4 linked regions of the Desulfosediminicola ganghwensis genome follow. The protein of the gene in region 4 interacts with the protein of the main gene of each other region in a pairwise test. Links are inferred from orthologs where the notes say so. Each region holds a gene or a part of one and is shown on either strand. Other genes may lie near its edges.

Evidence for each region.
Region 1: the proteins of groL (region 4) and FCL45_RS19870 interact in binary tests that used the Escherichia coli proteins (3 or more experiments, as listed by UniProt). The link is inferred for Desulfosediminicola ganghwensis from one-to-one orthologs.
Region 2: the proteins of groL (region 4) and FCL45_RS12495 interact in binary tests that used the Escherichia coli proteins (3 or more experiments, as listed by UniProt). The link is inferred for Desulfosediminicola ganghwensis from one-to-one orthologs.
Region 3: the proteins of groL (region 4) and aceE interact in binary tests that used the Escherichia coli proteins (3 or more experiments, as listed by UniProt). The link is inferred for Desulfosediminicola ganghwensis from one-to-one orthologs.

The regions. Positions count from the first base shown.
Region 1 is NZ_CP050699.1:4,626,486-4,629,515, forward strand. The notes cover bases 20-2,975. They hold FCL45_RS19870 (ABC transporter ATP-binding protein), read right to left. Parts: upstream 1,910-2,975; coding sequence 1,130-1,909; downstream 20-1,129. Other genes in these bases: FCL45_RS19860 (MlaA family lipoprotein), read right to left, coding at 20-667; mlaD (outer membrane lipid asymmetry maintenance protein MlaD), read right to left, coding at 681-1,130; FCL45_RS19875 (MlaE family ABC transporter permease), read right to left, coding at 1,909-2,700; FCL45_RS19880 (ABC transporter permease), read right to left, coding at 2,941-2,975. Outside these bases: more of FCL45_RS19860, read right to left, coding at 1-19; more of FCL45_RS19880, read right to left, coding at 2,976-3,030. UniProt on the Escherichia coli protein: Part of the ABC transporter complex MlaFEDB, which is involved in a phospholipid transport pathway that maintains lipid asymmetry in the outer membrane by retrograde trafficking of phospholipids from the outer membrane to the inner membrane.
Region 2 is NZ_CP050699.1:2,936,336-2,939,213, forward strand. The notes cover bases 75-2,878. They hold FCL45_RS12495 (nucleotide exchange factor GrpE), read left to right. Parts: upstream 75-1,078; coding sequence 1,079-1,678; downstream 1,679-2,878. Other genes in these bases: FCL45_RS12485 (sigma-54-dependent transcriptional regulator), read left to right, coding at 75-180; FCL45_RS12490 (hypothetical protein), read right to left, coding at 225-695; dnaK (molecular chaperone DnaK), read left to right, coding at 1,853-2,878. In the rest of the region: more of FCL45_RS12485, read left to right, coding at 1-74. UniProt on the Escherichia coli protein: Participates actively in the response to hyperosmotic and heat shock by preventing the aggregation of stress-denatured proteins, in association with DnaK and GrpE. It is the nucleotide exchange factor for DnaK and may function as a thermosensor.
Region 3 is NZ_CP050699.1:5,312,747-5,316,007, reverse strand. The notes cover bases 75-3,261. They hold aceE (pyruvate dehydrogenase (acetyl-transferring), homodimeric type), read left to right. Parts: upstream 75-403; coding sequence 404-3,061; downstream 3,062-3,261. Other genes in these bases: FCL45_RS22900 (2-oxo acid dehydrogenase subunit E2), read left to right, coding at 3,115-3,261; FCL45_RS22910 (hypothetical protein), read left to right, coding at 75-162. Outside these bases: more of FCL45_RS22910, read left to right, coding at 1-74. UniProt on the Escherichia coli protein: Component of the pyruvate dehydrogenase (PDH) complex, that catalyzes the overall conversion of pyruvate to acetyl-CoA and CO(2).
Region 4 is NZ_CP050699.1:1,428,157-1,431,103, reverse strand. The notes cover bases 60-2,932. They hold groL (chaperonin GroEL), read right to left. Parts: upstream 2,385-2,932; coding sequence 735-2,384; downstream 60-734. Other genes in these bases: groES (co-chaperone GroES), read right to left, coding at 2,452-2,742; FCL45_RS06175 (DEAD/DEAH box helicase), read left to right, coding at 60-363. Also shown: more of FCL45_RS06175, read left to right, coding at 1-59.

The sequences.
Region 1 (3,030 bases), 3.2 Mb from region 4 along the record:
TAGCCCTGCCCGCAATCTCAACTCCGGAATCCAGATCGACCCACTTGTTTGGGTGCAGGTACATATCACCCACTATGCCCACGGTATCGCGCACATTGGAAGGACCGAAAACCGGCCAGCAGATATAGAAACCTTCTCCAATATTATATGTTCCCAGGGTCTCGCCAAAATCGCCACGGGCCGGCTGCAGGTCAAAATGTTCCGCCGCCACATCCCCAAACCCGTACACACCCACTGTGGTATTGATCAGAAAACGCTTTAAAACAACACCCGAATCCCGGAACCTTCCCTGTAACAATGTGTTCACAAAGTTTATTGGAGCGGCCAGATTATAGAAAAAATTTCCGATCGACAGCCGGACGTCTTCTGGTAAAACCGCTGAGTAACCTGTTTTTACAGGCTTTAACACCCAGAAATACAGCCTGTCATTGAAGGTGAAAAAGACCCGGTTCAACGGCTCGAAAGGATCAAATATTTCGAACTCAATCTGCTCATCAAGCCATTCTTCATCTTCTCCAAGCAGGTCCGGATCGGGCACCCCTTCCTCAAGAATATAATGATGCCCACCGATCCCGTAGGTATCTTCTGCTGACACCCCGGTCAGCAGAACAGTAACCAGTAGAGGAACCGATATTACAAATGCTGTAAGTAGACGCCAGAGCTTCACGGTTCATTTCTCCTCATTTTGCGCTGCCGAAAGCAAATTTGCTGATAAGAGATTCGATGTCGACAGCTGACTCGGTTTCTGTGATTATATCACCTTCACCAAGAACCTCCTCATCCCCTCCCAAACTAATAGCAATAAATTTGTCGCCGATGATTCCCTGGGATTTGACCGAAGCCATTGAATCGACCGGGACCTGCAACTCGTTCTTCAAGCGCATACTTATTACGGCATAACTATCTTCATTCAGCCGTATCCCCTCGACGTTGCCTACAACCACGCCTGCAACCTGCACAGAGGCCCCCTGCTTAATCCCGGAGACATTGTTGAACTCCGCGTCAATTGAGTAGGTAGTTCCTCTGCTTAACAAAGAAATTTCTCCCAACTGCAACGCCAGGTAAACCAATGCTCCAAAGCCTGCTACCATGAACAGGCCGACTATAGTATCAGTTGTTCTGCTCTTCATTATTCCACCAGTTGACTCTGATATATTTCACCCATCGTAGTACTCACAAAATCCTGAATATGTTGTTTTCCAGACCACTGAATTTCTTCAGGGCTGGCAAAAACATCAGTCTTGCCGTCATTGAGAATTATCACCTGATCGGCGAGATTGAAAACTTTTGGTATATCGTGACTGACAATGATCGAAGTAAATCCCACCTGGGCCTGGACGTGATCAAAAAGCTTATAAATATCCTGCGTCATCACAGGATCCAGCCCTGTTGTGGGCTCATCAAACAACATGATTTCCGGCTTAAGCTGCAAAGCTCTTGCCAGACCGACCCTCTTACGCATGCCGCCACTCAGCTGCGCCGGATATTTCCCTTCATGTCCTGTGAGTTCCAGCTGCCCCAGGGTTTCCGCAACCATTTGCCGTATCTCATCTTCGCTTATTTTCGTTCTCTCACGTAGCGGTAAAGCAACATTTTCATACACAGTGAGGGAATCAAACAGTGCTGCCCCCTGAAAGAGGACACCAAATTTCATGCGCAGCTGCTCAAGCTGCTTACCCGAAATATCGGTTACATCCTCTCCATCAACCTTGACCATGCCGCTATCAGCCCGCATTAAGCCAAGGATAAGCTTTAACGTTACACTTTTACCCTGCCCGGAACGTCCGGCAATAACGGTGGTCTTCCCTTGAGGAATTGAAAAACTCACCCTGTCCAGAACAGTCTGCCGGGTACCGTCTTTTCTGGGAAATGACTTCCCGACTTCTATGAATTCTATTGCAGTTGTCATCAGAGCAGTATCGCTGTCAGTAAATAGTCAAAAACAAGCACTGAAATGGAAGAGAGCACTACAGCCTGGGTGGTAACCCGGCTGACACTTTCGGCACCGAAACCAGCCCCTCGAATTTCACGTACAAAATATCCCCTTCCGGTACAAATCCAGACAACCAGCAGCCCAAACACAAATGACTTAATCACGCCTAGGCGAATATCATGATTAGTCACGCTGGTTATCATGCCATCAAAATAACTACCAGGATTCACCCCCATCAAAGTCACACCCGCCACATAGCCACCGGCGATACCGACAACGTCGAAAATAGCAGTGAGCAAGGGGACAGAGAGCAGGGTCGCGAGAAATTTTGGTGTGATCAGGTAACGAAACGGATCGATCGCCATACAGTCCAGCGCATCTACCTGATCAGAAATCTGCATTATTCCAAGTTCGGCACACATGGCAGAACCCGCTCGCCCTGCAACCATAAGAGCTGTCAGCACGGGTCCTAACTCCATGATAAGGGTAAGGGAAACTGCAGACCCCAACATTCCTTCAGCACCAAATTTATGTAAAGAATAGTAGCCTTGCAGGCCTAAAACCATACCGGTTGAAGCTGCTGTGAAGAATATCACGACAAGAGATCCGGCACCAATGAAGTGCACCTGGCGCACAAACTCGCGGAACCTGAATGGACGACGAAATACACCGACCACAGCCCGGTAAAGAAAAATGGCCATACGGCCAAGATCACTGAGCGTGTACCGGCCCGTGTTTCCAATTTTTGCGACTGAGTTTAATATCATAAAACTTTCACATCTAAAAACGACTCTGACTTCTTCATTCAATAGGCGCCGTAATGGAACAGCCTTCTTCCAGACAATCCGGACCACCGTATATAAATAGCATGGCGTTTGCTATGCGGTCAAAGAGCAAACAGTAACCGGCTTTAAGGCCAAAACCACACAAAAGCCAGCAACAAACTACTATTACGGCGAAAATCTCACATAATTCTTAACAGATACTGACCTCTACAAACCGCTTGGCTAAATTTTGCGTGGATCAAACGCTTCCCGCAGTGCCTCGCCTATAAAAATGAGCAACACCAATGTACCTACAAGCACAATAAATGTTGA
Region 2 (2,878 bases), 1.5 Mb from region 4 along the record:
CAGCAGCAAAAGGAAACCACTGTAGCCAAGCAGCCTGCGTCACTCTTTGAGGCAGAGAAAAAACTTATTCTTGAAACGCTCGAAAAGACAGAAGGAAACAAAAGTGAAGCGGCGCGCAGACTGGGGATTACCCGGAAGACTCTGCAGAATAAGTTGAACAAGTATGAAAGTGAGGGGTGAGGTAACAAACGCTGGGCTAAGGGATGTTGGATGAATGACTGAGATCAGTAGGTTGTGTCCCAGGTGTAGCCCTTTTCACTGATAAATTCTCCACCGAGCTTCCAGATGTGAACCTTCTGTCGGTCACTGACTGTGTAGTAAGCGCCTCCGGGAACCCAGTTTAAGATCGATTTGGTATAGAACAGGCCGCCTGCATAGTGATGGATGCTGCTTGTGGTACCATCGGTGCTAAAGGTTCTATATTCCAATTTTTCTGGTGCTGCAAAGTAGTAATAATGCGTATTTTCCGCTTCCAGTGTATACGTACCGCCAGGAAACCTGATGCCCTCGGATTTGAAAATTGAGTCATAAAAGACCATTGATTCGTTTAGAATTATCTGTTTCTGCGGGTCGACGATCGCCTCGACCTCTCGATCTGCATAGGTAACGGGATTCATGGGTGGCAACACCAGGCCACACCCGCCAAGCAACGGGTAGAGAAATAAAACCGGCAACATTGCTTTACAATTGTTCATATGAACTCCGGCTGATCGGAAAAAGTAACTGAACGGGCGAATACTGCGCCTAACAATACAATGGCTTATTCCTGGTGTCGACGGGAAATTTTTCGCCTTTTTATGATGTTGGCATGGATTGAACGAGTAATTTAACTCTATTCAGCCATTTTCTTGTACTACTCATCTCTTTGTTTCTTCGCTACTCTTTTGAGGTGATGCCGTGCCCTCGCCGGATCTGTTCTTTCTCCGGAAAATAATTGACATAATCTGAATATATCTGTCTTGACATTGGCCGAGGCTTACTTATTGTTCGCACAGGTTTTTGAAGTGATTCGAGGGGGTGGCACAATGTAGCACTTTCTCGGTATATAAGTTTATTTCTTGGCAAGAAATTGGAGGAAATGGTGAGCAAAGTTACGAAAGACAATGATCTTCAGGAAGAGAACGAAAAGCTCGAGCAGGAAGATATTGTGTCGTCTGAAGAAGCTGCAGCAGGTAGCACTGAAGAAGAGGCACCGGATTTAGAGAAAGAGCTTGTTGCTGCCAGGGAAGAGATTGCAGAACTTCGTGACAAGATGCTGCGGACGGCCGCTGAGTCAGAAAATTTCAAAAAGCGCATGGAACGTGAGCGAGCTGCAGCCTTAAAATACTCTGGTGAGCAGATCTTCAGAGAAATTCTGCCGGCAGTGGATAACCTGGAACGTGCTATTGGCCACTGCAACGATATGGACGACGCAGAGGCAAATTTCAAAGCATTTCTGGAGGGAGTTCAGCTTACACTGAAGAGTCTGGTCACTGCCCTTGAGAAGTTTGAGGTAAAGGCCGTTGATTCGATTGGGAAACCGTTTGACCCCAATCATCAGGAGGCTCTGACCATGGAGGCCAGCGATTCCGTTCCGGCTAATCATGTAGTCAATGAATTTGAGAAGGGCTATTACTATAAAGACAGGCTGCTCAGGGCTGCGAAAGTTATAGTATCGTCCGGCAAGGTTAATGATTAAGGCGATATAACAGGTCGCTGTCAGCTTATTAAATCTGTAGACATCTCTTGACAATATCCGGAACATGACCACTTTAACAGTCAATGATGAAAGCAGATTTCGACTTAACAGGATTGTCTTCTCTGTAACGGAGTAAACAGTCCGACATAGATTGATATAAGGAGAAAAGAAAACATGGGTAAGATTATCGGAATTGACTTGGGAACCACTAACTCCTGTGTAGCTATTATGGAAGGTGGCGACCCGAAGGTTATCGCAAATGTCGAGGGCAACAGAACAACTCCATCAGTTGTTGCTTTTACAGACAACAAGGAACGCCTGGTTGGCCAGGTAGCAAAACGTCAGGCGGTAACCAACCCCGAGCGTACCCTTCATGCGATCAAGCGCCTTATCGGACGTAAATTTGCTGATGCCGAGGTTAAGCGCTCCATAGAAATCAGCCCTTTCAAGATTGTTGAAGGAACGAACGGCAGCGTATCCGTTGAGGTAGAGGGCAAGGTATACCGCCCGGCAGAGATCTCTGCGATGGTTCTGGCCAAGATGAAGCAGACCGCAGAGGAGTATCTCGGGGAAGAGGTTACCGAGGCAGTGGTAACAGTGCCTGCATACTTCAACGATTCTCAGCGACAGGCAACCAAGGACGCTGGTAAAATCGCAGGTCTTAACGTTCAGCGCATCATTAACGAGCCTACTGCAGCTTCCCTTGCATACGGACTTGATAAGAAAGGTGAGGAGAAGATCGCGGTATTCGACCTTGGTGGTGGTACCTTCGACGTTTCCATCCTTGAGATCGGTGACGGTGTATTTGAGGTTAAGTCCACCAACGGTGACACTTTCCTCGGTGGCGAAGACTTCGATATGCGTATCGTAAACTGGCTCGCAGACGAGTTCAAGCGCGAGCAGGGCATTGACCTGCGTGGCGACAAAATGGCTCTGCAGCGCCTGAAAGAAGAGGCTGAGAAGGCCAAGATGGAACTCTCTACTACCAAAGAGACCGACATCAATCTGCCGTTTATTACCGCAGACGCTTCAGGCCCAAAACATCTCAACCTCAAGTTGAGCCGTGCCAAATTCGAGAACCTGGTTGGTGATCTGGTTGAGCGTACTGTTCAACCGTGTGTCACAGCGATCAAAGATGCCGGTCTCTCCGCATCCGAAATCGATGAGGTTATCCTCGTTGGTGGTATGACCCGTATGCCG
Region 3 (3,261 bases), 3.9 Mb from region 4 along the record:
CGGGCCTGGTTGCGTACAGACTATTTGCGGCAGCATTTCACCCTGGATCAGCTCGAACTGGTGCCGCAATATTCTCCAATGATCTTCTTTTTCGCCACTCTGGGCTTGGGCGTTATCTGTCTTGTCTGGCTGTGGCGAACCACTGCCAAAGCCATGGCCTGAACAGGCACCACCCCAAGCCTTCCCCAGGGGTGGCAGCCCTGGACTCAGCAAGCCGGCAATTCGTATGCTGCTGCCCTTATCTGCGACTTTTGCTATTGATGATTTTCTTGCGAAGGCGAAAACATTAATGCTAACGTTAAATTGCAGTTGTTTCTGAATTTCCCATGAATTGAATTGAATTTTCATGGGAAATTCAGGGCGCGTTGCAATTCCTTTTTCCAAATACAACCATAGGTGTGGCATGAGCTCATACTATCATGATCCGGACCCCCAGGAGACCGCTGACTGGTTGGAATCTCTGGATGGCGTCATAAAGCACGAAGGAAAGGAGAAGACAGACTATTTGCTGACCAGACTGACCGATCGGGCGCGACAGCTGGGGGTTCAGACTTCGCCTGGTATCCTCACACCATATGGCAATACCCTGTTGCCGGATGGTGGCGCTTCTATTCCGGATGAATCATTTATCGGCAGGAACGTTGCCGCCTATGTACGGTGGAATGCTATGGCGATGGTTGCCAGGGCTAACAAGGATGGTAAAGGGCTTGGTGGCCATATCGCCACCTATACATCTGTCTCTTCCATGTACGAAGTTGGTTTTAACTGGTTCTTCAGAGGGCCTCAGGCCGAGTTCGGCGCGGATATGATCTACTTCCAGGGGCACAGTTCCCCCGGTGTCTATGCCCGTGCATTTGTCGAGGGGCGATTGGATGAAGAACATCTCGAGAACTTCAGGCAGGAAGTGAATGGAAACGGTCTTTCATCCTACCCGCACCCCTGGCTGATGCCGGATTTCTGGCAGTTTCCCACCGTTTCAATGGGGCTCGGACCGATGGCTGCCATTTATCAGGCACGTTTTATGAAATATATGGACAGTCGCGGTTTACGTGAAGCAGGTGATCGTAAAGTTTGGGTTTTTATGGGAGATGGGGAATCCGACGAGCCGGAGTCGCTGGGTGCACTGTCGCTCGCTGCCCGGGAGATTCTCGATAATCTGATATTCGTGGTCAACTGTAACCTGCAGCGGCTCGATGGTCCGGTACGGGGAAATGGTAAAATCATCCAGGAACTGGAAGGGCGGTTCCGGGGCGCTGGCTGGCACGTGATAAAACTCATCTGGGGCAGTGAGTGGGATAAAATTCTGGCCAGGGATACCAAGGGGTTGTTGTTGAAAAAGTTCGGCAACATGGTTGATGGTGATTTCCAGACCATCCGTGCCAGAGGGCCGGAGTACCTGCGAGAATTAGTTTTCTCGAAGGATCCTGAACTGGCGGCTCTGGTGGAGGATATCAGTGATCGTCAGCTCTGGCAGATGACTCGCGGCGGCCATGATCCAAGAAAAGTGTATGCGGCTTTCGATGCCGCCACTAATTATAAGGGGCAGCCGACGGTAATTTTGGTCAAAACGATCAAGGGCTTTGGTATGGGCCAGGCCGGTGAGTCGGTTATGGTGGCGCATAACGTCAAGAAAATGGACGTAGAGTCACTTAAAGCCTTTCGTGACCGCTTTCATGTGCCGCTGGAAGACGAGGATCTGGAAGCCTTGCCCTTCATCCGACCACCTGAAGGCAGTGCTGAAGACCTGTTTTTAAAAGAGCGGCGTAAGATAATGGGCGGGCCGGTACCATATCGGGAGACATCTCACATCCCTTTGCAGACACCGGAACTGGAAGCTTTCACGGCTGTGCTGGGTTCTTCGAAAGGCAGAGAGATATCAACGACCATGGCCTTTGTGCGTATGCTTGGCTCACTGGTGAAGGATAAAGAAATTGGCAAGTATATAGTTCCTATCATTCCGGATGAGGCCAGGACCTTTGGTATGGAAGGGTTATTCAGGCAACTCGGTATTTATGCCCCGACCGGCCAGCTTTATGAACCACAGGATTCTGAGACCATTTCCTGGTACCGTGAAGACCCTGAAGGACAGATCCTGGAAGAGGGAATAACCGAGGCGGGCGCTATCTCCTCATGGCTTGCGGCAGGAACAGCCCATTCCAACTATGGGGTGCCGATGATACCCTTTTATTCCTTTTACTCCATGTTTGGTTTTCAGCGGATTGGTGACCAGCTTTGGGGTGCGGGGGACAGTCGCGCCAAAGGTTTTCTGATGGGCGCGACTTCCGGCCGTACTACCCTGAACGGTGAAGGCCTGCAGCATCAGGATGGTCAGGCGTTACTTTTCGCCTCAACATTTCCCACCTGCCTGGCCTATGATCCGACCTTCAGCTATGAAGTTGCTGTACTGGTGCAGAAGGGTATTGAACGGATGTACCGCGATGGCGAGGAAGTTTTCTACTATATCACTCTGCTGAACGAGAATTATGAACACCCGGAAATGAGAGAAGGGATGGTGGAGGGGATTAACAGGGGAATGTACCTCTTCCAGCAAGGGGATGACAGTGAGTTGCGGGTGCAGTTGATGGGCAGTGGCTCAATATTACGGGAGGTCATTGCCGCCGCACGTTTGTTGAAAGATGATTTTCAGGTTGAGGCTGATGTCTGGTCTATTCTTGGGGTAAATCAACTCCACCGGGAGGGGATGGAGGTGGAGGACTGGAACAGGAATCACCCGGAGCAACCGAAAAAAATGTCCTACGTGGAAGAGCAGCTCCAGGGCTATGGGGGCCCTGTGGTTATCAGTACCGATTATGTGCAGGCGTATGGAGAACAGCTTCGCAGGCTCATCCCCAACCCGCTCACTGTACTGGGGGCTGATGGCTTTGGCCGCAGTGACAAGAGGGCCGTGCTTCGGGATTTTTTTAAAGTAGACAGATACCATATCGTAGTTGCCGCATTAAAGGGGCTTGCCGACCAGGACAGCATCAGCCTGGCAACCGTTAAAGAGGCTATCGACAAGTATCCCGTCAACCCGGATGCAGAACACCCCATGAAAAGATAAATAGAGTTAGAATTATAGAATTTCAAACAGTTGTAGAGACGTCACAGGAGACGATGATGGCTGTTGAGAAAATTGTGGTTCCTGATTTCGGTGATGTGCAGGAAATTACTGTGGTCGAGGTGTATATAAAAGCCGGAGACGAGGTTGAGAAGGAGAGTCCGCTCATTGCCCTGGAAAGTGAAAAAGCGGTGATGGATATT
Region 4 (2,947 bases):
CACAATATCGAACTTAAAGTTTATGTTCACTTGGTCACTTTTAGGAAGGTCGAGCAGGATTTCTCACCAACGACTCTCTACAAAGATTATCCGATCAGCAGAACCCTTATGCATTGGGAAAGCCAGTCCACTGCCACTCAGAAAACTGCCACCGGTCAGAATTATATCCACATCAGGGAACGAGGCTATACCGTTTTGTTTTTTGCTCGTGTAGAGAAACAGATTGAGGGTGAGACCGCTCCGTTTGTTTACTTGGGGCCTGCAGCTAAATTGATTTCTTATGAAGGAGAGCGCCCCATAAGTATGGTTTGGGAGTTGGAATATCCGATGCCTGCAGCTATGTTTGAAGAGGCTAGGCCTTAAAGAAATTAAATACCCGGGAAGGTGGTCAGGTAAAATCTGATAACATAGCGGGTACACAACAAGCCCCAAAACGCAAAAAAGGGGTTTCAACGATAATCGTTGAAACCCCTTTTTTCAATTGGTGGCGATGCAGGGATTTGAACCCCGGACAACACGGATATGAGCCGTGTGCTCTAACCAACTGAGCTACATCGCCTTGCTTGCGAGGCCCTATAAATACTGTACTCGGAGCTCACTGTCAATATATTTTTATCACTTTTTTTTAAAGAGCAAAAGGCCTTATAACTAAGGCCTTTTGCCAACTTCGTACGCTAAGCGATGAGCGTATCTAACTGCCCGATTTTATGATCGGGCAGTCAGCGAGGGGCAAATTACATCATGCCGCCCATGCCGCCCATTCCACCCATGCCGCCTGGCATTGGTGGCATTCCGCCAGCACCTGGCTCTTCTGGCTTGTCTGCAATCACACACTCGGTGGTGAGCAGCATACCGGAAACGGAAGCAGCGTTCTGCAGTGCAGTACGGGTAACTTTAGCAGGATCGATAACACCGGCTGCGATGAGGTCTTCGTATTTTTCTGTAGCAGCGTTGAAGCCCATTGGGCCTTCCTGGCCTTTTACGTGCTCAACGATTACGGAACCCTCGGCACCAGCGTTGGAAGCGATCTGGCGTACCGGCTCTTCGAGAGCGCGGAGCAGGATGTTCTTACCGAGATTCTGCTCACCTTCGAGCTCGATAGCAGCAAGAGCAGCGAGGCAACGGATGTAAGCAACACCACCACCAGGAACAACACCTTCCTCTACGGCAGCGCGGGTAGCGTTGAGTGCATCCTCAACACGAGCCTTCTTCTCTTTCATCTCAATCTCGGTGGCAGCACCAACATTGATTACAGCAACACCGCCGATCAGCTTGGCAAGACGCTCCTGGAGCTTCTCACGATCGTAGTCAGAGGTGGTGTCCTCGATCTGGGTGCGGATCTGCTTAACACGAGCTTGGAGCTTAGCAGGATCGCCGGCACCGTCTACGATGGTGGTGTTGTCTTTGTCTACAACGATGCGCTTAGCGGTGCCAAGGTCGTTGATGGTTACGTTCTCAAGCTTGATGCCGAGGTCTTCGGTGATTACCTGGCCACCGGTGAGGATAGCGATGTCCTCGAGCATTGCCTTACGACGATCGCCAAAGCCTGGAGCTTTAACAGCAGCAACGTTCAGGGTACCACGGAGCTTGTTCACAACGAGAGTTGCGAGTGCTTCGCCGTCTACATCTTCAGCGATGATCATCAGACCTTTACCCATCTTGGCAACAGACTCAAGACATGGGAGGAGGTCTTTCATGTTGGAAACTTTCTTCTCAACGAGGAGGATGTATGGGTCGTCCATAGCAACTTCCATACGATCCGGATCGGTCACGAAGTACGGAGAAAGGTAACCGCGATCAAACTGCATACCCTCAACTACATCGAGAGTGGTCTCCATGGACTTGGCTTCCTCGACGGTGATAACACCCTCTTTACCAACTTTGTCCATAGCCTCGGCGATGATGTTACCGATGGTCTCGTCGCTGTTAGCAGAGATGGTACCAACCTGAGCGATCTCTTTCTGCTCTTTGGTCGGGGTAGCGATCTTGGCGAGCTCTTCAACTACAACCGCAACACCTTTATCGATACCGCGCTTGATCTCCATTGGGTTGCCGCCGGCAGCTACCAGCTTGACACCTTCGGTGTAGATCGCCTGAGCGAGAACGGTAGCGGTGGTGGTACCGTCACCAGCAACGTCAGAGGTCTTGGAAGCAACTTCCTTAACCATCTGTGCGCCCATGTTCTCGAACTTGTTCTCGATCTCGATTTCTTTAGCAACAGTTACACCATCTTTGGTGATGGTAGGAGCACCGAAAGATTTCTCGATCAGTACGTTACGGCCTTTCGGTCCGAGGGTAACCTTAACTGCGTTGGCGAGAGTGTTTACACCCTCAAGGATTGACTCACGGGCTTTCACACCGTATTTAATGTCTTTTCCAGCCATTATTATTTTCTCCTATAATCAATTTCTCCCGCAGCAATGCGGGCAGCAAGAAGTAGTAGTCAGTTTATTACTGCTCAACAACACCAAGAATATCGTCTTCGCGCATGATGAGGAAGTCCTCACCATCCAGCTTCACATCGGTACCGCCATACTTGGAGAAAAGGACAAGATCACCCTCTTTCACCTGCAGTGCCACTCTTTCGCCTTTGTCATTCAATTTGCCTGGGCCTACCGCTACTACCTGGCCCTCAGCCGGCTTCTCTTTCGCGCTGTCAGGAATAATGATACCACCGGATGTCTTCTCTTCTTCTTCCAGTCTCTTCACCAGAAGGCGGTCGTTCAATGGACGAATTTTCATACTTCCTCCTACAAAATTGTGTGTTTGTTAACCGAACGGGCCCATTGAAAGAATGGATATGGTTCCCCAATTCGTTATTTTTTGCCCCGTAAATTGGGCGGGTATCTAAAACTTGCATTACAATAAACGCGGATTTTCAAAAATCAAGGCTACAAATAAAAAAAAAATCCAGCACCTACGACACCCTCCACCCGACGACCAAGCG